3 regions of the Ferrimonas sp. YFM genome follow, and region 1 is predicted to be linked to each of the others. Evidence: predicted binding sites of a transcription regulator. Region 1 holds the regulator's gene; each other region holds the start of a gene.
What was found. Region 1 encodes NrdR, which represses ribonucleotide reductase genes. Its sites were predicted from a motif close to AAACACNANATNTNGTGTTT; they were not measured.
Positions count from the first base shown of each region.

Region 2: the regulator NrdR is predicted to act here: its motif matches at 4,809-4,828, upstream of nrdA (class 1a ribonucleoside-diphosphate reductase subunit alpha).
Region 3: the regulator NrdR is predicted to act here: its motif matches at 3,751-3,770, upstream of nrdD (anaerobic ribonucleoside-triphosphate reductase).

Region 1 is NZ_AP027368.1:1,058,394-1,068,350, reverse strand. It holds gene ribBA (bifunctional 3,4-dihydroxy-2-butanone-4-phosphate synthase/GTP cyclohydrolase II) at 1-1,016, opposite strand, end outside; gene QUE41_RS04965 (riboflavin synthase) at 1,030-1,686, opposite strand; gene ribD (bifunctional diaminohydroxyphosphoribosylaminopyrimidine deaminase/5-amino-6-(5-phosphoribosylamino)uracil reductase RibD) at 1,687-2,799, opposite strand; gene nrdR (transcriptional regulator NrdR) at 2,799-3,248, opposite strand; gene glyA (serine hydroxymethyltransferase) at 3,511-4,767, opposite strand; gene panD (aspartate 1-decarboxylase) at 4,947-5,330, opposite strand; gene QUE41_RS04940 (methyl-accepting chemotaxis protein) at 5,343-6,974, opposite strand; gene QUE41_RS04935 (SMR family transporter) at 7,009-7,338, opposite strand; gene lipP1 (LipP1 family hormone-sensitive lipase) at 7,349-8,290, opposite strand; gene caiE (carnitine operon protein CaiE) at 8,445-9,035, opposite strand; gene caiD (crotonobetainyl-CoA hydratase) at 9,321-9,957, opposite strand, start outside.
Region 2 is NZ_AP027368.1:2,370,416-2,380,372, forward strand. It holds gene serC (3-phosphoserine/phosphohydroxythreonine transaminase) at 1-155, opposite strand, end outside; gene gyrA (DNA gyrase subunit A) at 271-2,907, opposite strand; gene ubiG (bifunctional 2-polyprenyl-6-hydroxyphenol methylase/3-demethylubiquinol 3-O-methyltransferase UbiG) at 3,220-3,930, shown strand; gene QUE41_RS11010 (HAD family hydrolase) at 3,923-4,600, shown strand; gene nrdA (class 1a ribonucleoside-diphosphate reductase subunit alpha) at 4,963-7,239, shown strand; gene nrdB (class Ia ribonucleoside-diphosphate reductase subunit beta) at 7,288-8,424, shown strand; gene yfaE (class I ribonucleotide reductase maintenance protein YfaE) at 8,427-8,684, shown strand; gene QUE41_RS11030 (hypothetical protein) at 8,617-8,982, opposite strand; gene QUE41_RS11035 (hypothetical protein) at 9,172-9,675, shown strand.
Region 3 is NZ_AP027368.1:2,393,581-2,403,537, reverse strand. It holds gene QUE41_RS11155 (hypothetical protein) at 1-59, shown strand, start outside; gene QUE41_RS11150 (MBL fold metallo-hydrolase) at 147-944, shown strand; gene nrdG (anaerobic ribonucleoside-triphosphate reductase-activating protein) at 1,005-1,502, opposite strand; gene nrdD (anaerobic ribonucleoside-triphosphate reductase) at 1,564-3,681, opposite strand; gene pepF (oligoendopeptidase F) at 4,180-6,039, opposite strand; gene QUE41_RS11130 (hypothetical protein) at 6,125-7,381, shown strand; gene QUE41_RS11125 (polyhydroxyalkanoic acid system family protein) at 7,942-8,217, shown strand; gene QUE41_RS11120 (phasin family protein) at 8,326-8,826, shown strand; gene QUE41_RS11115 (phasin family protein) at 8,850-9,200, shown strand; gene QUE41_RS11110 (wax ester/triacylglycerol synthase domain-containing protein) at 9,217-9,957, shown strand, end outside.

The sequences.
Region 1 (9,957 bases):
CCCAGCTCCGCCAGGATCTGGGATCCCACACCCACGGTGCGGGAGGTGCCGAAAGGCTTGTGCTTGGGGCCAACGGCACCCTTGTCCTCTTCGGCGTAAGCTTTGATCTGCTCCAACAGCTCTTCGCTGGTCTGGTGACGACCCAACAGCACCAGCACACCGTTCTCCTCCTGGGCGATGCGGCCAAGGGCACTGTCCAGGCCCCAGGGGCTGGCGCCGCCACGTTCGGAGAACAACAGGTCGTTGAAGCCATCATGCAGATGAACCCGGACCAGAGGGTTGTCAGCCAGGTCGCCCTTCACCAGGGCAAAGTGGGCTTCACCGTCAATGGTGTCGCGGAAGCTCACCAGCTCAAACTCACCAAAGCGGGTGGGCCAGCGGCAGCTGGCTTCACGGACAATGGTGGTCTCATTGAGGTTGCGGTACTCAATCAGGTCGGCGATGGTGCCCACCTTGAGGCCATGCTCCGCGGCAAACTCCTCCAGCTGAGGACGACGGGCCATGGTGCCATCCTCATTGAGGATCTCCACGATCACCGCGGCGGACTCGTATCCACCCAGGCGGGCCAGGTCCACCGAGGCTTCGGTGTGACCGGCTCGGGTCAGCACCCCACCCTCACGGGCACGCAGGGGAAAGATATGCCCGGGCTGCACCAGGTCGGTGGGCTTGGCGTCCTTGGCCACGGCGGTCAAAATGGTGACCGCGCGATCGGCGGCGGAGATGCCTGTAGTCACCCCTTGGGCCGCCTCGATGGAGACGGTAAAGGCGGTGCCGTACTGCTCGGTGTGGCGGGAGACCATCTGGTGCAGACCCAGACGGTCACAGCGCTCACCGCTCATGGGCATGCAGATCAATCCACGGCCATACTTGGCCATAAAGTTGATCGCTTCCGGGGTCACCGCTTCCGCGGCCATGATCAGATCGCCCTCGTTCTCGCGATCCTCGTCGTCCATCAGGATCACCATCTTGCCCAGACGGATATCCTCGATGATCTCTTCAATGCTGTTCAGTGCCATCTTGATGACCTTGTTATTTTAAGAATCCAGTTTTTGCCAACATCTCCATGGTGATGCCGCCGGCCTCAGGCTCATCATCCAGAGGTTGCATCAGTCGCTCCAGATAACGGGCGATCAGATCCACCTCCAGGTTCACCGTAGAACCGGGCTTGAGCTCACCTATGGTGGTCTCCTGGACGGTATGGGGTACCAGGGTAAGTCGGAAACGGTGACCGTCCACCTCGTTGGCGGTCAGGCTGATGCCGTCAATGGTCACCGACCCCTTCTCGGGGATGTAGCGGCCCAGGCCCGATGGGGCCCGCAGCCAATACTCTATGGCGCGTCCGCGGGGGCTGACGCTCTCGACTGTGGCCAGGCCGTCGATGTGGCCGCTGACCAGATGACCTCCCAGACGGGTGTCCGGGGTCACCGCCCGCTCCAGATTGACCTTCTGGCCAACCTGGTAGTGAGCAAAATTGGTTCGTGCCAGGGTTTCACCGGACACATCGGCCACATAGCCGTCCGCCAGCTTCTCCACCACGGTGAGACAGACGCCGTTGGTGGCGATGCTGTCTCCCAGTTGCACGTCTTCCAGGGGCAGCTTGCCGCTGGCCACGGTCACCTTGAGGTCGTCACCGCGGCGTTCCAGCTGACGCAGGGTGCCTACCGCTTCGATAATGCCTGTAAACATCTATGACTCCGCGCGCACCAGGGTCAGCCGCAAATCGGCGCCGACCCGGCGTACGTCTTTAAATTGAAACTCCGGCACCTGGGCCATCTCAGCCAGCTCGGGCAGGTTTACCACCCCGCGGCCGTCGCTGCCCATCATCTTAGGTGCCTGATACAGAATTAGTTCATCCCAGAGACCGGAACTGAGAAAGGCGCCGGCCAATGAGGCCCCCGCCTCCACCATCACGGTGTTGATCTGGCGTTCGGCCAGCTCGGCGATAAGGGCTTGCAGGTCCAGCTTCTCCCCGTTGGAGGGACCCTGCCAGCACTCTACCGATGATGGCCAGTCACAAGCGTAGTCCTGGGTGGACGCCAGCAGCATGGGACCCTCCACCTCGGTCATCTTCAGTGGTGGCGCCAGCCGGGCCCGGCCGTCCACCACCACCCGCAGGGGCTGAGACCAGTGCTGAGGCAACGCCAGCGACTCGGGCAGCTGCTCAGGGCGCACATTCATGGACGGGTCATCCGCCAGCACCGAGTCGGCACCGGTAATGATAGCGCCGTGGGCCAGACGCATCGCCTGGACATCCATCCTGGCTTGTGGGCCGGTGATCCATTTCGACTGCCCATTGGCCAGGGCGGTGCGGCCATCGATGGAAGCCGCCAGCTTGATGCGGATGTAGGGACGCCCGGTGGACATCCTTTTGATAAAACCTGGGTTGATCGCCCTGGCATCCCCCTCCAGCAAACCCGCAGCGACCTCGATGCCCGCTTCGCGCAACATGGTCAGGCCCCGACCTGCCACCTGGGGATTGGGATCCACCATGGCGGCCACCACCCGGCCGACGCCGGCCTTGATCAGGGCCTCGGCACAAGGTGGGGTGCGGCCATAATGGGAGCACGGCTCCAGGGTCACATAGGCGGTGGCCCCCCGGGCCTGCTCGGCAGCGGCGCGCAGGGCAAACACCTCGGCATGGGGCTCACCCGCCTTGGGATGGAACCCCTCTCCCACCACCTGGCCATCCTTGACGATGACGCAGCCCACTGCAGGGTTGGGGCGGGTAGAGAAACGGCCGCGCCGGGCCAGTTCGATGGCCCGGCGCATGAATTGAAAGTCGTCTTCTGACCAGTTCATTACTTTTCCAGCTTGGCGATCGCTTCGCCGAATTGAGACAGATCTTCGAAGGCCCGGTACACAGAGGCGAAACGGATGTAGGCCACCTTATCCAGGGCCATCAATTGCTCCATCACCAGATTACCCACCATGTCTGAACCCACTTCCCGCTCGCCGGTGGCGCGCAGAGCGGACTTGATCTTACTCAGGGACTGCTCGATGGCTTCCTGAGACACCGGACGCTTCTCCACGGCGCGCTGAATGCCACGACGCAGTTTCTCCTCATCAAAGGGCTCTCGGGTGCCGTTCTGTTTGATCACCCTGGGCATCACCAGTTCGGCGGTTTCGAAAGTGGTGAAACGCTCATGACAGGTAAGACACTCACGGCGGCGTCGCACCTGGTGCCCTTCGGCCACCAGACGGGAGTCGATCACCTTGGTGTCGTTGGTTGAACAAAATGGACAGTGCATGTTGCCTCCGGCGGGGTCCCTTTTACCAGGACAGCTTAACTGACTGCATAGAATAGCGGATTTACGCCCTCAGGTTAACGGTTTGCGGGGGTTTGGGGCTCGCCCTTTGATCTGGCTCTCCGTCTGGACGTGACTCCATAACCCTTTGCTAACAAAGGAGGGTCTCAAAAAGAGATTCCGGGTCATTGTGGGTAGGAAAACAACAGGGCCCATCGAGTGATGGGCCCTGTACAGACGAACTGGTCACCGCACCGGATTCAGATTAGCGGTAAACCGGACGGCGGGCACACAGCTCCTTCACCTGGGACTTCACCCGCTCGACCACGGCTTCGTTACCGAAATCGTCGAGGATGTCGCAGATCCAGCCGGTCATCTCGCGACATTCCGCCTCGTCGATGCCACGGCGGGTCAGGGCCGGGGTGCCGATACGCAGACCAGAGGTCACAAAGGGGCTGCGGGGATCGTTGGGCACTGAGTTCTTGTTGACCGTGATGTTGGCGCGGCCCAGGGCGGCGTCCGCATCCTTACCGGTAATGTCCTTGTCGATGAGGTCCAACAGGAACAGGTGGTTTTGAGTACCACCGGACACCACCTTATAACCACGGGCCATGAACACTTCGGCCATCGCCTGGGCGTTGGTCACCACCTGCTGCTGGTAGGTTTTGAACTCAGGCTGCAGCGCTTCCTTGAAGGCCACCGCCTTGGCGGCGATCACGTGACACAGAGGGCCGCCCTGACCGCCGGGGAACACCGCGGAGTTCAGCTTCTTGTAGATGGTCTCGTCGCCACAGGCGGAGAGGATCAGGCCACCACGGGGACCCGCCAGGGTCTTGTGAGTGGTGGTGGTCACCACATGGGCGTGAGGCACCGGGTTGGGGTAGACGCCGGCGGCAATCAGACCCGCCACGTGGGCCATGTCCACAAACAGGTAGGCACCCACTTCATCGGCAATCTCGCGGAATTTGGCCCAGTCGATGACACCGGAGTAGGCGGAGAAGCCGGCGATGATCATCTTGGGCTGATGCTCTTTGGCCAGGGCCAGCACTTCGTCGTAATCGATCTCACCGGTCTCAGGAGAGATACCGTACTGAACGGCGTTGTACATTTTCCCGGAGAAGGAGACGCTGGCGCCGTGGGTCAGGTGGCCACCGTGGGCCAGGCTCATTCCCAGTACGGTATCGCCGGGCTGCAGCAGGGCCATGTAGACCGCGGCATTGGCCTGGGAGCCGGAGTGGGGCTGAACGTTGGCGTAGTCGGAACCGAACAGCTCGTTGGCACGATTGATGGCCAGCTCTTCGGACTTGTCGACATACTCACAGCCACCGTAATAGCGCTTGTGCGGATAGCCTTCTGCGTACTTGTTGGTCAGCTGAGAGCCCTGGGCCTCCAGCACTCGGGGGCTGGTGTAGTTTTCGGAGGCGATCAGTTCGATATGCTCTTCCTGACGGACACGCTCCGCTTCCATCGCTTCCCAGAGTTCGGGATCAAAATCGGCGATGTTCATAGTTTTTTCCAGCATCCATGTCTCCTGCGTAGGGGGTTATTTTTTAGGCGGCCACTAGTTTACTCCTGTGTGACCCCGATCCCAAGTCCAATGAGCCCGGATGCTGTTTCCTCATAAATGAACGCGATAGTTGGCGCATCCCTGCGCATCGAAATCCGCCTTGCCAATCCCCCGGGAATCGGCGAGGCGTTCCCTTAACCGGCGGCCTGAACCGGCACGCCCTGGCCAACCCCCTTCACCCGGTTGCCCTCGGCCAGGTACACCAGGCTGGGCTTGTGGTTCTGGGCCTGATGCTGGGCCATCTGCACATAGGCGCAGATGATCAGCCGGTCACCGGGGGAGGCCTTGTGGGCGGCGGCACCATTGACGGAAATTATCTTGCTGCCCGCCTCGGCGGCGATGGCATAGGTGGCAAATCGCTCGCCGTTATCGACGTTGTAGAGTTCGATCTTCTCGTACTCCAGGATTCCGGCCAGGGCCAGAAACTCCCGGTCGATGGCGCAGGAGCCTTCATACTCCAGCTCGGCGTGGGTCACTCGGGCCTGATGCAGCTTGCCCTTCAGCATGGTTGTGATCATAGGTGGTCTCTTCTATTGAATGCGAAATTGACTGACGGCGCCGTGCAGCTGGGAGGCCAGTTGCCCCAGCTCGACGCTGGCCCTGGCGGTCTGGGCCGAGCCGGCGGCCACTTCCCGGGAGGCTTGACTGACCCCCTCCAGGTTCTGGCCCAGTTCGGTGGCCACCGACTGCTGCTGGGCGCAGGCACCGGCAATCTGGGTGTTCATGGCGGCGATGGCATCGATGCTGGTCACCACCTGAGTCATGGAGTGGCTGGCCCTGTCGGCCTGGGCCACGCAGCTCTTGATCAGCTCGCAGCTGGCCTGGGTGGCCTCGCCGGCCTGCTTGGAGCTGGCCTGCAGCTGTTCGATGATGGCGTTGATGCGGCTGGTGGACTCCTGGGTACGACCGGCCAGGGTGCGCACCTCATCGGCCACCACCGCAAAGCCCCTGCCCTGCTCACCCGCCCGGGCCGCCTCGATGGCGGCATTGAGGGCCAACAGGTTGGTCTGGTCGGCAATTTCGCGGATCACGTCCACCACCACGGTGATGTTGTTGGTCTCCCGCTCCAGCTCTGCCGCCAGTTCCCCCGCCTGCTGGATCACTCTCTCCGCCTCGCCGATGCCCTGGATGCTGCTTTGCACCTCACTCATGCCGGAACCGGCGTCGCCATTGGCCTGATCCGCCGAACCCGAGGCGGACTGAGTGTTGCGCGCCACCTCATCCACCGTGGTCTGCATCTGGGTCATGGCGGCGGCGATGGAGCCGATGCGCGCCTGCTGTTGCGCCATCCCCTGAGACACCTGCTCCGACACCGAGCCAACCTCATCGATGGCCCCGCCAAGCTGATCGGCGGCCCCGGCTATTTCAGCCACCAAAGAGGCCAGCCGCTCACCCATCTGCCTGCTGTCGGCGGCCAGTTGCCCCAATTCGTCCTGGGAGAAATGGGACTGATCCAGCTGACAGGTGAGGTCCCCCTGGGCCACTGCTGAGATAAAGGTCCGAACCCTGGCCAATGGACGGCAGATCTGGCGCACCAGCACCATCGCGCTTCCCAGCATAAAGACACCCACCAACAGGGCACCCCCTCCCAGCACCCAGTAGCTGCGGGTTGAGGCCTCCTGGCTGGCGAGGGTGTCTGCTTCCACCACCTGCTGATTGAACTCCACCAGGGCCTCGGTGGCCTCCATCAGCTTGAGGTAGGCGGGGTAGCTGGCCATGATGGCGGCGTTGGCGTCCTGGTACCGGTCTTCACTGACCAGATCCAAAAACGGCGCATTGGCGATGAGATAGGCTTCCCAGGCTTGTTGAAGTTGTGCCAGGGTCTGGCGCTCCTGCTCGGAGTCGATACCGGCCACATACTCTTGAAGGTGGCCCTCCATGGTCAGGGGCATCTTGCGACCGTCGGCGACCCACAGGCCCATGTCCGGATCCCCGGCATTGGAGACCAGGGAAAAGTCATACTTTCGATAGTCGATGATGAAGGCACGCATGTCCTCCACCAACATCAGCCTGGGCAGGGTTTGCTGGCTGAATTCGGCCATGGTCCTGTCCATCTCCATGGTCTGACGGGTCACCAGGCCAATCAGCAGGGCAAACGCCAGGGCGATGCCCAGATACCCCAGGGCGATCTTGTTTCTCACACTCAGGTTACTGACTCTCACCTGATACTCCTTAGCTTCTCGATTCGTTTGGGTATCAGCGGACCGAAACCGCTGAAAAAAGATGAATAACCAGGGAGCCGGCCAGGATCAGGCCACACCCCAGCAGTGCCGGCCCGTCCAGCTTCTGCCCCTGGACCAACCAGGCGATGACCGCCACCAGCACCATGCCGATGCCGCACCACAGGGCATAGGCGATGCCCACCGGCATCTGAGTCACCACCCTGGCCAGCAGGGCAAAGGCCAGCAGATACCCGACCAGACACGCCAGGGTAGGCAGCACCCGGGTAAAGCCCCGGGTGTGTTCCAGCAAGCTGGTGGCCGCCACTTCCGCCACTATGGCCAGCAACAGCCACAGATAGGTCATCGGATTTCGCTCAGCCCAGCAGTGGACGGACGTCCCGGGCCACCACGTCGAGGAAGTGATCCGCCTGGTCGCAACTGCCCAGCATCTTGATGAAGCCATGAATCACGCCATCGAATACCCGGTACTGCACCGGTACGCCGGCACGGGCCAGCTTGTCTGAGTAGAGGGCGCCGTCGTCACACAGGGGGTCATACTGGGCACAGTAGATCAGGGTGGGGGGCAAGCGGCTGTGGTCACTGGCGCCCAGAGGCGCGCAGTAGGGGTGCAGGGCGTCGGTAGGGGCGCGCATATAGTGGCCCCAGTAATACTCCATGCTGGCCCGCTCAAGCAGGTAACCTGTGCCGTGCTCCACCATGGAGCGGGTCTCCAGGCCGTACTGGACGGCGGGGTACACCAGCACCTGACAGGCCAGGCTTGGACCCTGCTCATCCCGGCAACGCAGGGCCACGGCGGCGGCCAGGTTGCCGCCGGCACTGTCGCCAAACAGGCCGATGCGCTGGGGATCCAGACCCAGAGCGGCCGCGTGGTCAAACACCCATTGGGTGGATGCGAAGCAGTCCTCCATGGGGATGGGGAACTTATGCTCCGGGGCTTTCTGGTAGTTGACCGCCACCACCACGGCGCCGGTGCGATTGGCCAGTGCCCGGGCGAAGGGGTCGTTGGTGCCGACGTTGGACACCATCCAGCCGCTGCCGTGGAAGAAGATCAGCGCCGGCATCCCCTGCTCGGGAGCGGTGACGCCAGCGGGCCGGTAGAGGCGCACCGGCAGATCCGCCGTGGGGCCGGGGATGAACAGATGCTCTACGGCCGCCACGGGCTCCGGGGTTCGGGCTGGCTCGCCGCCAGAGAGCTCCAGGGCCCGGGCTTCCTGCGGCGTCATCGCCTCATAGGGCTTGGCTCCGGATTGGCGTACCTCTTCCAGGTAGGCCGCCACTTGAGGGTCCAGTGACATCAACGTCTCCTTGGTTATCAATGAGGCGGTCTTCCGCCCCGGGGTGTAGGGTGTCGCCCCCCGAAATTGCCCGCAGGGGATCCGAGGATGAGAGAGGTGGATACACTCCGGCAGATGACAGTGTTTGCTCCTCCGGCAGGCGACAAAATCGGTATCAGGCTGAGGGCGTCACCTCGGTAACGCCTGTCAGCCTGGGTCTGTTCGTTTCAGGCCTGGTCAGGGGGGCAACCGGCGTCATGGAGAGGGCACTGCGTTTGGCCAGGGCCTGGTACTCCAGGGTGTTGAGGCGCTTCCACTCCAGGTCCTGCTCGGTGAGGCTGCGCTTCACCCGGGCAGGACTGCCCGCCAGCAACTGCCTGGGCGCTCCCTGAAAGCCCACTTTGACGAAGCTCATGGCTGCCACCAGGCTTTGGGGGCCGATCACCGCCCCATCCATCACCACGGCGTTCATCCCCACCAGGGCATCGCGGCCGATGGTGCAGCCATGGAGCACCGCCCCATGACCGATATGGCCATTGGCCTCCACCTTGGTGTCATGGTCACAGTAGCCGTGCATGATGCAGCCATCCTGCAGATTGGAGCCGGACTCCAGGATCAACCTGCCGAAGTCTCCACGCAGCACCGCATTGGGGCCAACATAGACATCAGCGCCAATGATGACGTCGCCGATAAGCACCGCCGTCGGATGCACATAGGCACTGGGGTCCACCACAGGTGTCAGGCCTTCAAACTGGTAACAGGGCATCACCACTCCAGATAAAAAACGTGATATCAACTCACGAGATAAAAATAAAAAAAGGGCGAGACTCTACTTATGGCACACCCGCCAGAATTCCTCGTGTAGAGCTCGCCAAGCGATAACGCTAACGCTCGATAGGTACAGGTTGAAAAAACACTTATCCCTCCGGATTGTCAGAAACAAACCAGATAAATAGTTTTGAACTCTAATAACCCAAAGGGTTAAGTGAATACGGCGTTTATTTTTACCTTCTCATTCCATGAGAAAAAATAAACGGTCAAACGATGATGATTACTTTCCTTTCCAAACAGGATCGCGCTTCTCTGCAAAAGCGGCGGGCCCCTCCAGGGCATCCTCGGAGTGCAGCACTGCCGGGTAGTGTTTCAGCGCGCCACTGCGGGTAAAGCGATAGCCCTCTTCCACGGTCATCTCGGCGGTGGTGCGACACACCTCCTTCAGGGCAGCCACCGCCAGAGGGGCACTCTGAGCGATCTGGGCCGCCAGCTCACGGGCACTGTCCATCAGCTGATCCACGGGTACCACACGGTTGACCACACCCCAGCGCAGCGCCTCCTCGGCGTCCATGCGGCGACCGGTCATCATCATCTCGGTAACGATGGCCTGAGGCATCACCTTGGGCAGACGCAGCATGCCGCCACTGTCGGGTACGATGCCCAGCTTGGCTTCAGGCAGGGCGAAGCTGGCGTTATCGGCGCAGACGATCATGTCCGCCGCCAGGGCCAGCTCGAAGCCACCGCCGAAGGCGTAACCGTTCACCGCGGCGATCACCGGCTTATCCAGATCGAACAGCTCGGTCAGGCCAGCGAAGCCGCCAGGACCGAAGTCGGCATCCGGCGCTTCCCCTTCGGCGGCGGCCTTGAGATCCCAGCCCGCAGAGAAGAAGCGCTCGCCGGCACCGGTGATGATG
Region 2 (9,957 bases), 1.3 Mb from region 1:
GCTGCCTCGGCCACCGCCAGGTACTCCTTGGATCTGTGGCTGAGCTCCATCACCGATACGCCCAGGCCATTAAAGTCCACCAGCTCTTTCTGGGCTTTGGCCATCACTTCGGCCGGCAACATCGCCGGACCGGCGCAAAAGTTATATACGCTCATTCCTCGGATCCTATGTTTAGACAAAACACCCCATTTAACACCAGTTTCCCCGGCTAAGGAATAAAAAAACGGACGCCTGGGCGTCCGTTTTCGGTTATTGCGCGATAAGCAGTGATTACTCGTCGCCGGCCTCGTCGGCTGCGGGTGCATCGGTGGCCGGGGCATCGCCCTCTGGCGCTTCCGCCTGCTCGCCGTCAACCAGCTCGCCTTCCGGCAACTCAGGCTCCTCGATCTCATCGATGCGCTGCAGACCCACCACCTGTTCGCCCTCCATGGTGCGAATGATGGTGACACCCTGGGTGTTACGGCCCACTTCGGAGACTTCGTGAACCCGGGTACGCACCAGGGTGCCGCCGTCGGTGATCAGCATGATCTCGTCGTTATCCTGAACCTGTACCGCACCCACCACGGAGCCGTTACGCTCGCTCACCTTGATGGAGATAACCCCCTTGGTGGCCCGGCTCTTGGTCGGGTACTCGGACTCGGCGGTACGCTTACCGTAACCGTTCTGGGTCACGGTGAGGATGGCACCATCGTCGCGAGGCACGATCATGGAGACCACGCGGTCCACGTCATCCAGGGCGATGCCGCGCACACCTGTGGCGGTACGGCCCATGGAGCGCACGTTGGATTCGTCGAAGCGCACCACTTTACCGGCGTCGGAGAACAGCATCACTTCGTTGCTGCCATCGGTGATGTCCACGGCAATCAGCTCATCACCCTCGTTGAGGTTGATGGCGCGGATACCGGAAGACAGCGGACGGCTGTAGGCGTCCAGAGCGGTCTTCTTCACGGTGCCCTTGGCGGTGGCAAACACGATGTATTTACTTGGGTCGTACTCACGAACCGGCAGAATCGCCTGAATCACTTCGCCGTCATCCAGCGGCAGCAGGTTCACAATCGGCTTACCACGGGCGGTGCGGCTGGCCAGAGGCAGCTGGTACACCTTGAGCCAGTACACCTTACCGGCGTTGGAGAAGCACAGGATGGTGTCGTGGGTGTTGGCCACCAGCAGGCGCTCGATGAAGTCTTCATCCTTCATCTTGGCCGCCGCCTTACCCTTACCGCCACGACGCTGGGCTTCGTAATCGCTCAGAGGCTGATACTTACAGTAGCCGGCGTGGGACAGGGTCACCACCACGTCTTCTTCGGTGATCAGGTCTTCCAGAGAGATGTCCGCGGAGGCGGAGCTGATCTCGGTCTTACGCTCATCACCGTACTCGGCGCGAATCGCTTCCAGCTCCTCACGGATCACTTCCATCAGGCGCTCTGGGCTGGCCAGGATGTGCATCAGCTCGGCGATCACATCCAGCAATTCACGGTACTCGTCGAGGATCTTCTCGTGTTCCAGACCGGTCAGCTTCTGCAGACGCAGATCCAGAATGGCCTGGGCCTGAGTCTGGGTCAGGTAGTAGAGGCCGTCACGGATGCCGAACTCTGGGGTCAGCCAGTCTGGGCGGGCGGCGTCATCACCGGCCTTCTCCAGCATGGCGGCCACATTACCCAGCTCCCAACCGCGGGACAGCAGCGCTTCACGGGCTTCTGCCGGGGTCGGAGAGTGTCGAATCAGCTCAATCACAGGATCGATGTTGGCCAGGGAGATGGCCAGACCTTCCAGGATGTGAGCCCGCTCGCGCGCCTTGCGCAGTTCGTACACGGTACGACGGGTCACCACTTCGCGACGGTGGGTCACGAAGGCATCCAGGGTCTCTTTCAGGTTGAACAGCTTGGGCTGGTTGTTGCCCAGTGCCACCATGTTGATGCCGAACACCGTCTGCATCTGAGTCTGAGAGTAGAGGTTGTTCAGCACCACTTCCGGCACTTCACCACGCTTGAGTTCAATCACCACGCGCATGCCGTCCTTATCGGACTCATCGCGCAGGCCAGAGATCCCCTCCAGCTTCTTGTCCTTCACCAGCTCGGCGATCTTCTCGATCAAACGGGCCTTGTTCACCTGATAAGGCAGCTCGTGAACAATGATGGACTCTTTGCCGGTGCTGCTGGTTTCCACCTCGGAACGGGCGCGCACGTAGATCTTGCCGCGACCGGTCTTGTAGGCATCGATGATCCCCTTGCGGCCATTGATGATGCCGCCGGTGGGGAAGTCGGGACCTGGAATGATCTCAATCAGCTCATCGATGCTGATGTCGCCGTTGTCGATAAAGGCCAGGCAGCCGTCGATCACCTCGGTGAGGTTATGAGGCGGAATGTTGGTGGCCATGCCTACCGCAATACCACTGGAGCCGTTGACCAGCAGGTTTGGTACCTTGGTGGGCAACACCTCTGGAATCTGTTCCGTGCCATCGTAGTTGGGCACGTAGTCCACGGTTTCCTTGTCCAAGTCTGCCAGCAGCTCGTGGGAGATCTTGGCCATGCGCACTTCGGTGTATCGCATTGCCGCCGCGGAGTCGCCGTCGACGGAGCCGAAGTTACCCTGGCCGTCGACCAGGCAGTAACGCAGGGAGAAAGGCTGAGCCATACGCACAATGGTGTCGTAGACCGCACTGTCACCGTGGGGGTGGTATTTACCGATAACGTCACCCACCACACGGGCGGATTTCTTGTAGGGTTTGTTCCAGTCGTTACCCAGGCCGTTCATCGCGAACAGGGTGCGACGGTGAACAGGCTTAAGGCCGTCCCGGACGTCGGGCAATGCACGCCCGACAATCACGCTCATGGCATAGTCGAGATAGGAGCTTTTCAACTCCTCTTCGATATTAATCGGCGTAATTTCGTTAGCCAGATCAGTCATAGACAGATAATGTCCCCTAAATGCGGCAGAGAATCCCAATTTCCCCGCCGAGCCGGCCAGGCCGGCAAAAACGGTAATTCGGCATTGTAGCACAGACATTGGCGTTGGAAAGCCGCGTTTCTTGCCTAAGGAAACAACGGCTTACAACTGACCAAAAAACGTGCTGAGCCGTGGGTAAAATGTACCATTTTGTGTCTGTTTGAGGTGTTTTCCTCCCAAGCCTGTCTTTCTCCCCATCCGACGCCATCGTATACTGGCGTCATCGGAGCCTTCTGTCAGGGAGGCACGCAGTATCTAGAGAAAGGACACAGAATGCAGCAGTCAAACGTCGATCCCGTAGAAGTGGGCAAATTTGAGAAGCTGGCTTCCACCTGGTGGGATCCCATGGGGCACTCCAAGCCTCTTCATCAGCTCAATCCCCTTCGCGCCGCCTACATTGAGCGTCACGCCGATGGCCTGTTTGGCAAACAGGTGCTGGATGTGGGCTGCGGCGGCGGCCTGCTGACCGAGGCCATGGCCAAAGCCGGCGCCCGAGCCACCGGCCTGGACATGGGCGAGGAGCCCATCGAGGTGGCCAGGCTGCATGCCCTGGAGAGTGAGTTGGATATCGACTACCAGCTGTGCACCGCCGAGGCCCACGCCGAACACAAGGGGGCCCACTACGATGTGGTGACCTGCATGGAGATGCTTGAGCATGTGCCCGACCCGGAATCCGTGGTGCGCGCCTGTGCCCAGATGGTCAAGCCAGGTGGTCATCTGTACCTGTCCACCATCAACAAGACCCCTTTGGCCTACATGACCACCATTGTGGGCGCCGAGCAGATCGTCAAAGTGCTGCCCAAGGGCACCCACGACTACAGCAAGTTCCTGCGCCCCTCCCAGCTGATTCAGTGGTGTGAGCGCGCCGGACTGCGGGTGCAGCACGCCGACGGCGTCCTCTACAACCCGCTGACCGAGACCTTCCGCCTCTCAAGCCGCATGGACATCAACTACATGATTCACGCGGTTAAGCCTAATGAGTAACGCCGCCATCAAGGGGGTGCTGTTCGATCTCGACGGCACCCTGCTGGACACGGCCCTGGATCTCGGCCATGCCGCCAACGTGGCGCTGGCCAGGTTCGGCTACCCCGGCATCACCGAGGAGCAGGCCTACCTCTATTCCAGCCACGGCTCCAAGGGGCTGCTCAAGGCGGGCCTGGGGGACAGCTTTCATCGCACCGACATCACCCCGATGCGAGACACCCTGCTGGCCGCCTACGCAGAACGCATCAGCCACCACACCCGTCCCTATGACGGCATCCCCTCCATGCTCGGCTATCTGGAAGAGAATCTGTTGCCCTGGGGGATCATCACCAACAAGCCGGAAGGACTGGCGCGTCAGCTGCTGGAGCAACAGCCGGAACTCTCTGGCAGTGCGGTGTTGGTGGGGGGCGATACCCTGCCGGTGGCCAAGCCCGACCCTGCCCCGCTGCACCTGGGGGCCGAAACCCTGTCTCTGGCGCCGGAAACCATCCTCTATGTCGGCGATGCCGAACGGGACGTGGTGGCCGCCAACCGCGCCGGGATGATCAGTGTGGCCGCCTTGTGGGGCTACATCAGTGACGAGGACCAGGCCCACACCTGGCCCGCACACCACCGCTGCGATCGTCCGGACGATCTCTTTGATCTTATCCGCGATCTGACTCAAAAATAGTCATACGAACCGGGGCAAAAAAAATTTTTTGCCCCCTCGTTTTTGTGAAAAAAACACTTGCATTTTCCTCAGCCCAATGGTGGTAAGGCTTAGCAGAAGCACATCTTTTCCCCTCCTTAATTATTCACATGTTTACCCACAATTTGATCACATCCGGAGCTATTGCACAGATCCGAAAACCGCCTTATCTTGTAGATCAACCCATCGGCGCTACTACATGTAGTGCTCGATAATAAAAACACACACAATTAGGGGTGATTGCCGTTCAGACGGTGATCGGCAGTTCTCAGGTACTCAAACTAAGGATAAGGTCTCGACGTTCGCCTTTGCCGCAGTGGGCGACGTGAAGACGAAAATTGGACATGAATAAATCTCTCCTCATCACGAAACGAAGTGGTAAACAGGAACCCCTGGATCTGGATAAGATCCATAGGGTGATCTATTGGGCCGCTCAGGATCTGAACAATGTGTCGGTCTCCCAGGTGGAACTGGCCAGTCACATCCACTTCTTCGATGGCATGACCACCGAGGCGATCCACGAGACCATCATCAAGGCGGCCGCGGATCTCATCAGCGAGGAGACCCCGGATTACCAGTACCTGGCTGCCCGCCTGGCGGTCTTCCACCTGCGCAAGAAGGCCTATGGCCGCTTCGAGCCCCCTCACCTGTACGACCACGTCACCAAGATGGTGGAAGCGGGTAAGTACGACCAGCACATCCTCAGCGACTACAGCCGGGAAGAGCTGAACCAGCTCAACGATCACATCGACCACTGGCGCGACATGGACTTCTCCTACGCGGCGGTGAAACAGCTGGAAGGCAAGTACCTAGTGCAGAACCGGGTCACCGGTGAGGTGTTCGAAAGCGCCCAGTTCCTCTACATGCTGGTGGCCGCCTGTCTGTTCGCCAACTACCCCAGAGGCGAACGACTGGACTACGTGAAGCGCTTCTACGACGCCGCGTCCAAATTCAAGATCTCCCTGCCCACGCCCATCATGTCCGGCGTGCGCACCCCTACCCGCCAGTTCAGCTCCTGCGTGCTGATTGAGTGCGGTGACAGCCTGGATTCCATCAACGCCACCTCTGCGGCCATCGTCAACTACGTGAGCCAGCGGGCCGGCATCGGCATCAACGGCGGCGGGATCCGTGCCCTGGGCAGCCCCATCCGTGGCGGCGAAGCCTTCCACACCGGTTGCCTGCCCTTCTTCAAACACTTCCAGACTGCGGTGAAGTCCTGCTCCCAGGGCGGCGTGCGCGGCGGTGCCGCCACCCTGTTCTACCCCCTGTGGCACCTAGAAGCGGAAGAGCTGCTGGTACTGAAGAACAACCGCGGCACCGACGCCAACCGTATCCGTCACCTGGACTACGGCGTGCAAATTAACCGCACCCTGTACCAGCGCCTGATTGACGGCGGCGACATCAGCCTGTTCTCCCCGTCCGACGTACCCGGCCTGTACGATGCCTTCTTCGCCGATCAGGAGGAGTTTGAGCGCCTGTACACCCAGTACGAAGCGGACAGCAGCATTCGCCGCAAGACGGTGAAGGCGGTCAGCCTGTTTGGCCTGCTGATGCAGGAGCGCGCCTCCACCGGCCGCATCTACATCCAGCACGTGGATCACTGCAACACCCACAGCCCCTTCGACCCCAAGGTGGCCCCGGTGAAGCAGTCCAACCTGTGCCTGGAGATCGCCCTGCCCACCAAGCCGCTGAACAGCCTGGACGACCCCAACGGCGAGATTGCCCTGTGCACCCTGTCCGCCTTCAACCTGGGCGCCATCGACGACCTGAGCGAGCTGGAAGAGCTGGCGGATCTGGCAGTCCGCGCCCTGGACAACCTGCTGGACTATCAGGACTACCCGGTACCGGCCGCCGAGCTGGGCTCCATGAAGCGCCGCACCCTGGGCATTGGGGTGATCAACTTTGCCTACTACCTGGCGAAGAACGGCGCCCGCTACTCCGACGGCAGCGGCAACGGACTGACCCACAAGGCGTTCGAAGCGATTCAGTACTACCTGCTCAAGGCCTCCAACAACCTGGCCAAGGAGCAAGGGGCCTGCCCGGGCTTTGACGAGACCACCTACGCCCAGGGCCTGCTGCCCATCGACACCTACAAGAAGGCGGTGGATGAGTTTTGCGAAGAGCCGCTGCACCTGGACTGGGAAGCCCTGCGCGCCGACATCAAAGAGTTCGGCCTGCGCAACTCTACCCTGTCCGCGCTGATGCCTTCGGAGACCAGCTCGCAGATCTCCAACGCCACCAACGGCATCGAGCCGCCTCGTGGCCTGGTGAGCGTCAAGGGCTCCAAAGACGGCATCATGAAGCAGGTGGTGCCTGGCATCGAGACCTTGAAGAACCAGTACGAGCTGCTGTGGGACATTCCGGACAACACCGGTTACCTGCAACTGGTGGGGATCATGCAGAAGTTCGTCGACCAGGCGATCTCCGCCAACACCAACTATGATCCGGGCCGCTTCAATGAGAACAAGATGCCCATGAACGTGCTGCTCAAGGACTTGATGCTGGCCTACAAGTACGGCCTCAAGACCCTGTACTACCAGAACACCCGGGATGGCCAGTCGGACTCCAGCACTAAGACCGACGGAGCCGATGATTGCGCCGGCGGCGCCTGTAAGATTTAAGCGGCCGGCTCCGCCTGCGGGGCCGCTCTCTCAGCCAAGGATATGACCATGAGCCACAGATACAGCACCTTTTCCCGGGAAGCCAACAACGCTCTCAAGGAGCCCATGTTCCTGGGTAATCCGGTAAACGTTGCCCGTTACGACCAGCAGAAGCACCCCATCTTCGAAGAGCTGATTGAGAAGCAGCTCTCCTTCTTCTGGCGCCCGGAAGAGGTGGACGTGACCCAGGACCGCATCGACTTTGCCGAGCTGCCGGATCACGAAAAGCACATCTTCCTGTCGAACCTGAAGTACCAGACCCTGCTGGACTCCATCCAGGGCCGCAGTCCCAACGTGGCGCTGCTGCCCCTGGTGTCCCTGCCGGAGCTGGAGACCTGGATTGAGACCTGGTCCTTCTATGAGACCATTCACTCTCGCTCCTACACCCACATCATTCGCAACATCGTCAATGATCCCTCGGTGGTGTTCGACGACATCGTCACCAACAGCGAGATCCAGAAGCGTGCCGGCGACATCTCCGGTTACTACGATGAGCTCATCGACTACACCCAGCGCTACCAACAGTTTGGCGAAGGTGAGCACAGCGTGGGCGATGAGACCTTCACCATCAGCCGCCGCGAACTCAAGCGCAAGCTGTACCTGTGCCTGGTGTCCATCAACGTATTGGAAGCGATCCGTTTCTACGTCTCCTTCGCCTGCTCCTTCGCCTTTGCCGAGCGTGAGGTGATGGAGGGCAACGCCAAGATCATCCGCTTTATCGCCCGCGACGAGCAGCTGCACCTGGTGGGCACTCAGCACATGCTGAACCTGATGGCCACCAACCAGGATGACAACGAGATGGCGGAGATCGCCGTGGAGTGTTTCCAGGAATCTGTGGAGATCTTCCGCCGCGCCGCCGAGCAGGAGAAGGAGTGGGCCGCCTACCTGTTCAAAGATGGCTCCATGCTGGGCCTGAACAAGAAGATCATCGAGGATTACGTGGAGTTCATCACCAACCAGCGGATGAACGCCCTGGGCCTGCCCGAGCTGTTCCCCAAACGCTCCAATCCCCTGCCCTGGATGAGCAAGTGGCTGGAGAGCGACGCGGTACAGGTGGCCCCTCAGGAGGTCGAGGTGTCCTCCTACCTGACCAACCAGATCAAGAACGAAGTGGACCAGGACGACCTGTCCGGGTTTGAACTCTAGGGTTGGCGGATAGCAAAACCTTCAAGGTTCAGGTGGGCGAGCGGGCGCCGGTCAGCCATCAGGGCGACAACACGCCCCTGCTCACCACCCTTGAGGGTCACTACAGTGAGTGCCGCAGTGGCTACTGCGGCGCCTGCAAGACCCGGCTTCTTGAAGGCCGGGTTCGCTACCTCTCCACCCCGATGGCTTTGGTCAGGGGTGATGAGATTCTTCCTTGTTGCTGTGTTCCTGAGACGGATCTTCTTCTGGCACCTCAGTAACCTTCTGGGCTTCAGTCAGCTCCATGCCGCCATAGCGGTTCATGGGCTGGGCTGGCTGACGCCACTCATTAAACGCCAGCTGCTTCTCCCGCGCCAAGGTCTCACCTGACTCCCACAAACGCTGACTCTCCAGCCAGGCCACCTGGCCCAGCTCGGAGGCGCTGTGACCCAGCATCTCCATCGCCTGACCCGCCTCGGTCAGGGCCAGCTCCACTCTCTGCTGATTGTCTTCAGTGCAACCGGTCAACCCCGCCAACACCAAGAGAACCAGGCCAGTTTTTAATGTCTTACGCATCATATTTCGGCCTCCTCCGTTGCACTCTAGCCTAGTCCAAAATCGGCCAGCTCAACGGACAATCCGGGGCGCAAATCTTGAAGCGATTGATTTTTAGGCATCTCTTTCGTCGCAAGTGGATGCAAGCTCTGGCATGTGCCCCCGGCTCTGGTACACTTGCCGCACACAGCTATCACGCTAAAGAGAGTGTTCATGACCGAATCTACCAAGATCCCGCCAGAAGGCGCCTCCGTCGACCTGTTTACCGGCGAGTCCAACCGCATCCTGATTGCCATCCCAGCCCCCAGCCACCCAGAGGTGGAGCAGGTTTTGGGTCAGGGCAACCACGAGGTGAAGGCCGGAGTGATCTACCGCTCCCCTGCCCTGCTGCTCTCCTTCGATTTTGGTAATGGTCTGGTGATGGACTGCCCCTTCGAAGCCAAGAGCCTGGGCGACAAGTTTGTCGAGCCCGAGCTGACTGAAGGCCGCCTGCCGCTGATGCTGCAGGTGTTCGACGCCGAAACCGGCGTATTGTTGGGCGAGCGTCCGGTCGAGCTGCACCAAGAGAGCACCTCGACCCTGATGAGCGCCGTCGCCGAACAGCGCGAGAGCGACTGGCAGCACCAGGAGTTCATCAGCCAGCTGTCTGAGCTGTACAAGATTGAGATGGAGCAGTTCCTGCAACTGGTGGAACAGCGCCCTCTGCTGCTGAAGTAAGAGTAGGAGCGCCCATCTAGGCGCTCCAACAGGGCGAGTCAACCAAAGCAAAACAGGAGCCACTTGGGCTCCTGTTTTTGTAGATGGTCACTGCAAACACCTTTTTCCAGAAAGGGGGGTCTCCCTCTCTCAACGTAACCCTCAGGCGGCGTAAAACAGACAAGGCCACCTAGCCACAAACGCCCAGTTCATCCGCAACCGGCCCCTTAACCTGAAACGCGATTCGGCCTCCCTCCTCCATGCCGGCCTTCCACCCTGGAGCCTGTTCCGGGCCTTAACCCA
Region 3 (9,957 bases), 1.3 Mb from region 1:
TCATCATCGTCACCCTGGGCGCCCTGGCGTTGCAGCGTAGGCGCCGCCCTGCAGCCTGAACCTTGTATGGCCTCAGCCCCTCTGTTAGCTTGAAAGATCAATAGGGCGACAGGGAGCTGTGAGACGCGATGCCAGTCAGGGAAAGAATGGCTCATGAAGGGGTTGAAGGGGTGCGGGTAGGGCGCTTCAATCAGGGGATCAACACCACCTTCATCCTCTACCGCATCGGTGACACCCAGATTGATACCGGGCCGCCGAATCAGTGGTCCACCATTCGTCGCCTCCTCGATGCCCAGCCTCCCAAGCGCTTGCTGCTGACCCACCACCATGAGGATCACGCGGGCAACGCCGCCCGCATTGCCAGCCGCTATCAGCTGACGCCCCTGGCCCCAGAGCTTGGGCGGGCCAAGCTGGCGCGCGGCTATCGCATTCCCCCCATACAGAGGATGATCTGGGGCAGTCCACTGCCAGTGGAGACCCAGCCGCTGCCTGAGACGGTGCCCATGGCACAAGGGGGGGATCTGCACGCCATCCATACCCCGGGACACGCCAAGGACCTCACCTGTTTTCACTGGCCACAGCGGGGCTACCTGTTCTCCGGTGATCTTTATCTGTCCAAGTCGATTCGTTACCTAAGGGCGGATGAAAATCTGCTGCAGCTGATGCAGAGCATCAATAAGGTGTTGGCGCTGGAGTTTGATGTGCTGTTCTGCCCTCACAGGGGCATAGTGCCCCAGGGCCACCTGGCCCTGAGGGAAAAGCTGGATAACCTGCGCGCCTTGTGTGACAAAGCCAGTGCCCTGCATGGAGAGGGTGTGGAGTCTGACGAGATCATCAATCGCCTGCTGGGGCCGGAGGACTGGCTGTCCAAGCTCAGTGGCTACAACATCAGCAAGGGCAACCTGATTCGCCAGGCGGTGGAGATAGACTCCTCTAAGGTGTAGCGACTTGCAGCGACAATAACAAAAGGGGCCAATGGGCCCCTTTTGTGGTCTGTGTGGCAGTTACTCCACGGCAGGGATGCACGCCTGTGCCCTTGGAGAGAGACGGTGCACCACCTGGTTGCTGCTGCCTCGCCACAGCAGGGAGGGATCCGCCAGCTCCTGTTCGAAGCGGCCATCGATCAGCACATCCAGGTAGGGCAGCAGTGCCTGCTGGGCGTCATCCAGCTCGTCCAGTCGGTAGCCTGTCCAGCACCAGATGTCCTTGTCCGGGCAGCGCTCCTTAACCTGGGTGACCAACTCGAGAATGGCGGGCACATTGGCCGGGTGAAGGGGGTCGCCTCCGGAGAGACTCAGGCCACGGCGCTTGATGCGGGTGTCGCTGAGATCGCGGATGATCTGCTCCACCAACTCGTCGGTAAAGGGGTGACCTGAGTCCAGTCGCTGGGTGCTCTGGTTGTAGCAGCCCTTGCACTGATGGACGCAACCGGACACAAACAGGGTACAGCGAGTGCCCAGTCCATTGACCACATCCACCGGATAATAGTTGTGATAGTTCATTGATGCGTCCTCCATCAAAAAGGGCAGGGACCAGCCCTGCCCTTTGTCGTGTACTCAAATGCTACAGGTGTTTAACCCTGCGCTTAACCTCTTCCTGCTTGCCTTCGTTGAAGGGGCGGGCGTCCGGGCTGCCCAGGTAACCGCAGACGCGACGGGTGACGGACACCTTGGACGGGTCATGGTTGCCGCACTTGGGACAGGTGAAGCCCTTGGAGGTGCAATCGAACTCACCGGTGTAGCCGCACTCATAGCACTCATCGATGGGCGTGTTGGTGCCGTAGTAGGGCACATGCTGGTAGGAGTAATCCCACACATCTTCCAACGCCTCGACGTTCTTCTGCATGTTGGGGTACTCGCCGTAGCAGATGAAGCCACCGTTGGCGATCTTCGGATAGGGCTTCTCGAAGTCGATCTTGTCGTAAGGGTTCACCTTCTTCTCCACATCCAGGTGGAAGCTGTTGGTGTAGTAGCCCTTGTCGGTTACCCCGTCGACCACACCGAACTGGCGCTGGTCAATTTTGCAGAAACGGGTGCACAGGTTTTCGCTGGGGGTGGAGTAGAGGCTGAAGCCATAACCGGTTTGTGCCTTCCAGGCGTCGGTAGCGGCGCGCAGACGCTCTACGATGGTTAGGGCCTTGGCACGCATCTCCTCAGAGTCAAACACGTGGCCAGAGGCGCCGTACAGGGCGTTGACCGTCTCGTGCAGGCCGATGTAGCCCAGGGAGATGGACGCACGGCCATTTTTGAAGATCTCGCTGATGTCGTCGTCCGGCTTCAGACGCACGCCACAGGCACCCTCCATGTACAGGATGGGGGCCACCCGGGCCTTCACACCTTCCAGGCGATCGATGCGGGTCATCAGGGCCTTCTTGGCCAGGGCCAGGCGGTTGTCCAGCAGTTCGAAGAACAGGTTCTCGTTGCCCTTGGCTTCGATGGCGATGCGGGGCAGGTTCAGGCTGACCACGCCCAGGTTGTTGCGCCCTTCGTGCACCAGTTGACCATCCTGCTCGTAGGCGGACAGGAAGCTGCGGCAGCCCATGGGGGTCTTGAAGGAGCCGGTCACCTCGACCACGCGGTCGTAGTTGAGGATGTCCGGGTACATCCGCTTGGTGGAGCACTCCAGCGCCAGCTTCTTGATGTCGTAGTTGGCGTCGCCCTCTTTGTGGTTCAGGCCATCACGGATGGCGAACACCAGCTTGGGGAACACCGGAGTCTTGTGGTTCTTGCCCAGGCCGACCATGCGCACCTTGAGGATGGATTGCTGGATGAGGCGGCTCTGCCAGCTGGTGCCCAGGCCAAAGCCGAAGGTCACAAAGGGGGTCTGGCCATTGGCGGTGTGCAGGGTGTTGACCTCGTATTCCAGGCTCTGGAAGGCGTCATAACACTCCTTCTCGGTGCGCGCCATGGCGTAGGCTTCCACGTCGGACACCTGCCACTCTTTGCCCACTTCCAGGTGCTTCTCATAGCTCTTGGTGACGTAGGGCTCCAGCACTTCATCGATGCGGTTGATGGTGGTGCCGCCATAGATGTGGCTGGCTACCTGGGCGATGATCTGGGCGGTCACCGCGGTGGCGGTGGAGATGGACTTGGGTACGTCGATCTCGGCGTTGCCCATCTTGAAGCCGCCGGTCAGCATCCCTTCCAGATCGATCAACATGCAGTTGAACATCGGGAAGAAGGGGGCGTAGTCCAGATCGTGGTAGTGGATTTCGCCGCACTCATGGGCCTTGACCACTTCCCGAGGCAGGATGTGGCGGGTAGCGTAGTGCTTGGCGACGATGCCAGCCAGCAGATCCCGTTGAGTGGGGATCACCTTGGAGTCCTTGTTGGCGTTCTCGTGGAGCAGGGCAGCGTTGCTCTGATCCACCAGGCCACGGATCTCACGGTTCAGGCGGCTATTGGATTCGCGGGCGATATCGCGATCATGGCGATACTCGATGTAGGCACGGGCCACCGCTTTATAGGGGCCCGCCATCAGATGGTTTTCCACCATCTGCTGGATCTCGTCGATGTTGACGTCGCCAGACTCAGCCAGTTCCTGCTCAATGGTGTTAGAGACACGTTGAGCGTAGTCATCATCCTTGACGTCAGCTGCCATGGCAGCCCGTGCGATAGCGTCGCGAATCCTTGCGCTATCAAAGGGCACCTGACAACCGTCTCTCTTAATCACAACTGGCATGAGAAAAAATCCTTAAGAATGTAGGAATAGGCCTTGACAAGCACTACATCTTGTTGCCTTGTCTTAAATATGGCCCATATGTGGGGTTTCGACGCATATTAAGCGCCAATTTTCCGTCGGATAAATTGATCGCGATCAAGAAGATCACTACCCAAAATTCGAATGAAGTTACTGTTAAGTGATTCATTGGTGTTGATCAAGTTTTTATAAAGTAATCAACATGTATCCGATATGATCTTTCGATGTGATCTCTGAACAGAGAGTCGGCGGTTGTCGGTGCAAAAATGAGGGGGTGAGGGTGTGATGGAAACAGTGTTCTTCATACTTGTCCCTGTGGATGGTTTCACAGCTTGTGGAAAACCCGCTTCGGCCCTTGGTTGCCCTGCCTTAGAGCTGTGGTTAGATCCTTGTTAAATTCCTGATCGCAAAATGGCGGTTCTGATAACAAAAAAAGGGAGCGTTTGCTCCCTTTTTGCTCAGCACCAAATGGCGGTTTTGTTACAGCTTTTCGCTGCGATCGAGAATGGTTTCCATCTCGTCCATCAGACGGTTCATCCGATTGAAGATCGCTTCGTAAGGCTGGGCACTGGCCAGATCGACCCCGGCGGTTTTCACCAGGTCATAGGGGTAGTCACTGCCACCGGACTTCAGCAGGTTCAGGTAGCGGTCGTAGGCCGCCTTGTCGCCGCTGAGCACCTCATCGGCAAACGCCGCAGAGGCTGCGATGGAGGTGGCGTACTGATACACGTAGAAGTTGTAGTAGAAGTGCGGCACATAGGCCCACTCAATGCCGTAGGCGTCATCGATGGCCATCACGCCCTTGTCGTGACCGTGGTAGCGACGCAGCAGATCCAGGTAGATCTCAGAGGCGCGGGTATCGCTCAGAGGCTGACCTTTCTCTACCTCTTCGTGGATGGCACGTTCAAACTCGGCAAACATGGTCTGACGGAAGAAGGTCTGACGGAACTTCTCCAGAGTCTGGCCCAGGTAGTAGAGGCGCTCGTTGTCGTCTGCGGCATTCTTCAGTGCGTAGTCGGTCAGCAGGTGCTCCTGGAAGGTGGAGGCGATCTCTGCAGTAAAGGTGGCGTAGCCTGCGGTGGCGTAGGGCTGATTGGCGTTAGCGTACACAGAGTGGGTAGCGTGGCCCCACTCGTGGGTCAGGGTAGACACCGAGGTGTAGTCATCGTTGTAGTTCATCAGCACGTAGGGGTGTACGTCGTAGGCGCTGCCGCTCATGTAGGCACCGGAGCGCTTGCCCAGCTTGGGATAGGTGTCCATCCAGCGCTGGTCCAGGCCGGTACGGATCTTGTTGACGTAGCTGTCGCCCATGGGCTCCAGGGAGGCCAGCATCATCTCGATGCCACGCTCAATGGGATAATCACCTGTGGCTTTGACCACGGCGGGGTAGATGTCAAAATAGCCTTGATCATCCAATTTCAGCATACGGGAGCGTAACTTAAGGTAACGCTGCAGGGTGTCGAGGTTGGCGTTGGTGGTGTCCACCAGGGCGCTGTACACCTCTACCGGGATGTTGTCTTCGCTCAGCGCGGCTTCCAGGGCGGAGTCGTGGTTGCGGCTGCGGGCGTTGAATACGTCGGCTTTTACATTGGCGTCCAGCAGAGAGGCGATGGTGCGACGGTACTTGGACAGGGTGCCAAAGAAGTTGTCGAACGCTTTCTTACGTACATCGCGATCAGGATGGCTGCGGAAACGGGCGTAGGTGGCCTGGTTCAGGGTCACCAGTTCTCCGTCCAGCTCCACTTCTGGCCAGGGCAGTTCGGCATTGGTGAAGGTGGCGTAGCTGGAGTAGGGGGCACTGGTGACGGTGCCGGCAGCAGCCAGGATCTTCTCTGCCGCAGGGGCCAAGGTGTGGGCCTTGCCGCGCAGAATGTTCTCCAGCGGGAAGCGGTAGTCGGCCAGACGAGGCTCAGACTTCACCATGGCCAACACCTTCTCTTCGCCCAGGCTGATCAGCTCAGGGTTGATGAAGGAGGAGCCCTGGTTGAAACGGTTGGCCAGCATGGCGATGGACTGACGCTTGGCACCGTTGTCGGAGTTGCGCAGATCGGTGTCCGCATTCAGGTTGGCGTACACGTACAACTGGGACAGAGTCTTGGACAGCCCGTAATAGAGGTCCATGGCATCGGCCAGGGTCGCAGCGGAATGGCCCAACTTGCCCTGATAGGCGGCGAGTTGATCCAATTGCTTCTCCAGGCTGGTTTTTTGGCCCTGCCACTGTTGCCAATCGGCGTAGAGTGGGGTCAGATCCCAGTTCTGTTGAGTTTCCTCGGCCACCAGGGCCGGTGAAAGGGCGGCGCCGGCAAACAGGGCCAGGCCAATCAGTGACTGCTTAAACATTGTAAGTCCATATAATCGTTATGGTTAAAGACAGCAGCAGCTTAGCAACTGTGGCGCAATGCTGTGAGACAACATTGGTAACAGAATGAAAAAGAGTGACAAGGCGCACCAAAATGACGGTGCGGCCATCAAAATGACCCCGAAACAGCAGGTGCTGGCCCTGCTGGATCAGTGCCTGGCCACAGGCGTGCGAGGCCGGGTTCAGGCGGTGATCAAGCAGGCGATCGCCGACATTGAGGGCCAGGGTAAAGCCTCCGGTTATCAGCATGCGGAAAGCGACATCAATGAAGCGGACTACCCGGGCCTGATCTTCAAAGTCGGCCGTCACAAGCGCCGCTGGGTCTACCGTTACACGCCCAAGGGGGCCAAGAGCACCCGCCAGCTTACCCTGGGCTACTACCCGCAGATGGACCGACAGGCCGCCATTGAGTCCTGGCAGCAGCACAGGCTGGTGCAGCAGGGTGAAGCGCCGCCGCCCCAGGGCACCCCTTTGAGCAAAGGGGTTGAGCTCTTTGCCGACTGGGCTCAGGGCCGGCGCCCAAGGTGGCGGGCGGAAGTGAGTCAGCTGGAAGCCTTGTTCGACGGAGAACGGGCAGAGCGCATCGGTGAGTCACTGACCCTGGCGGAAGTGGAGGCCCTGGTGGCCCCACAGCAGCCTGGGGCCAAACACCGGCTCAGCCTGCTTCGGCTGTTTTTCCGGGTGGCGCGAGGACTGGAGTCTGCCCAGGGGTGGATGACCCCAGGCACGGCCTGTCCCTGTGAAGCCTTCAGCCTGGCACGCAATACTTCGTTGAGCCATAAAATCGGTTGGCGAGAGCTGGGCCGTTACCACAAAACGGTACTGGCCCTGGACGATGCCGAGGCCCTAAAGCCCCTCCTTCTTTTGCAACTGAGCAACCTCATCGGCTTCAAATCCCTGTGTCAACTGAGCTGGTCTCAGCTGGATCTGGACCGGGGTTTCGCACGGGTTCAGGTCGACGGCAGGGTCCGTTTCCTGATGCTCTCCTCAGAGACTTCTGCCTGGCTCAAGCGTCGCCAGCGAGAGGCATCAGAGGGCCCCTGGGTATTCAGCTGTCCCACGGACTCCAGCAAGCCGATGCCGGAAAGCTACCCAGTAAAACTAATGAGTGATCTCAAGGGGCAATGTGGTCTTGACCGGCGTTTCACCACCGCCTCCATTCGAGAGCTGGCCAGCCAGTGGCTGAAAGAGCAGGGCAGAGAGGTGCCCAAACGTCCCTGGCCGCTGCTGGAGGAGAGGCCCTCAGAGGGGCAGGTTGGGGAGCTGTTTGAGCTGTCAAAGATGTGGGTCAAAAGGCTACACATACAAAAGTCCGCCGGCTGACTTGAGTCGGGTTGCGCGCCTTTTCCATTTTTACCGACTTTTACGTTGTGTAACCAAAAGTGTAACCCGTCCCTTTTTGGTGGCGTTTCGACCAGGCGTTTGAGGGCGCGATCTCGTCAAAAGTCAATTTTTGTCGATGCTACACTTCTGACCCGCCTCTGGCGCCTCAGTCTACTCGCTCGTCTGAAAAAGAGGGACCTTGTCTGAATCTGGCCTCTGAAGCCAGAAGACAAGCTGAGGTGAATAGGCCTGATTCTGACCTGGGCTGTCTGTGCACGTTCATGGGTACCGAGTGATATTTGCGGTTTACTGGCCACTCCTGTTTGCAGGTGCTGCCATGTCGGTTCGCAGGTGTGGCCGCCTACGCCTTCGCTAAGTCCTATCATTTATGCATAAGAATAATTAATTCGATAATGATGGGTGGGTTGGCCGGGTTAGTGAGCCATTGAGTGATCGTCCAAAGAGAACAATGTGGAAAAATTGCTCTGGTCTGGTAACTTAAAACGTATAGGAAAAGAGGGGCATCAGACCCCTTCATTTGCATCAGGGAGAATAGGCCGATGACTGCCATCTACATTCAACGTAATCACACTCTGGGTCACCAGGGCATTCGTGACCTCAGCGAGCAGGTCGCTCAGACCCTGGCCAACGACTACCAGGTCACCTGGCAGTGGCAGGGTGAGCAGCTGACCTTTCGTCGCAGCGGTGCCAAAGGTGTGCTGGTCCCAGAACCTCATCAGGTGACCATAGAGATGAAATTGGGCCTGATGCTGATCCCCTTCGCCCCGGTCATTCGACAGGGCATTGAGTCACAACTGGACACCCTGCTTATCTGACCCAAGATTGACCAATCTCAATTTTTCCCAGCCGTTTAGAATGCCCCTTCTAAAGATCCGCCGTACTCTGACCATGACAAAAGAAAACTTTCCCGTCATGGAGGCAACATGTTGAAGCGACTATTTGGATCTAAGAATGCCGATGCCGACACCCAAGAGGCTCTGTATCGGAAAATCTGGCTGGCAGGACTGGGCGCCTACTCTAAGGGTGCCGAAGAGATCAGCCAACTGTCTGAGCGAGGCCTGGGCCTGTTTGATGAGCTTCTTGAGCGGGGTAAAGAGCTTGAGTCCTCAACCGTAGAGCGCGTATCCGAAGCATCCAGCCAGACCAAGGATGCCTTCGAAGCCCAGCTGCACAACCAGGTTCAGAAGGTCACCGGCCTTGAAGCGGAACAGCTGGAAGAGCTGGAGACCAAGATTGATCGTCTGACTGCTCTGGTGGACAAGATGGCCGAAGAGAAAGCCGCCGCTAAGGTTGCTCCTAAAGCCACCGCGACCCCAAAGGCGCCGCCTAAGGCCGCAGCCAAACCAGCCGCGAAGCCTGCAGCGAAACCCGCCGCCAAGCCCGCAGCCAAGACCACTCGCCGAACCACCACTAAACCCGCCTAATGCCGCGGTGTAAGGAGCACATGATGAGCAACGAAATTAAGGGAATGCCACCCGTAGAAGGCGTTGATAACGAGCAACTGGCTCGAAACATCTGGCTCGCCGGCCTGGGTGTCTACAGCCGCAGCATCGAAGAAGCCAAGGAGCTGGAAGGCAAATCCGGTGACTTGTTCGAGAAGCTGGTTGAGCGTGGTCGTGAAGTGGAAGCCAACACCCGAGCCCGGGTCGAGGACAACCTGGATCGCGCCAACGAAGAGGTGGAAGCACGGGTACATAACCTGTTCTATCGCCTCAGCGGCATCCATCCACGTCAGATTGATGAGCTGAACGCCAAGGTCGACAAACTGGCCGAGGCAATCGAGAAACTGGCCAAGTAGGCCAAAGGGAGGGCGCATGACCACTCTGTCCCTGTCTGAGCTGGTGTTCCTGCTTTTCGAAAGCGACTCGACACCATTGCATGTGTCAGGGCTGATGATGTTGCGCCCTCCGCAGGACGTCCAAGACTTTGGTCTGCGCCTCCACCGGCAGCTGGTACGCTGCGGACCGGTGGTGGCGCCTTTCGATCAAGTGATTCATTGCTCCACCTCCAGGGTGCCCAAGTGGCTGCCCGCGGATGAGGTGGATCTCTCCTACCATGTCCGTCTCGCCAAACTGCCCAAGCCCGGCGACGCTGACCAGTTGATGGAGCTGGTGGCCCGCATTCACAGCTACCGCCTCGATCGCAGCCGCCCCCTGTGGGAACTGTGGGTGATTGATGGCCTGGAAAGCGGCGATATTGCCCTGGTGATGAAGTTCCACCACGCCCTCACCGATGGCCTGCGCGCCGCCAGTTTGGTGGCGGACAGCTTTGAGCTGTCTGAGCACCTGGGCTATCTGGTGCCGTTCTGGCAACTGGGCAGCCGCATCGATGAGCAGCCGCCGGAGCTCAGTCAGTGGCTGGAAGCCCTGTCACCCTCCTTCTGGGTGAAGCAGGCGAAGATAGGACTGGACAGCCTGAAGCTGTTGGGGATGGCCGCCGGGGACAGACTGTCGCTGACCGCCAGTGGCATACGCCTGCCCTTTACCGCACCGCGCACCCCCTTCAATGACATCAGTTCGGATCGGGCTAAGCAGGTGATCCTCTCCAAGCTGCCC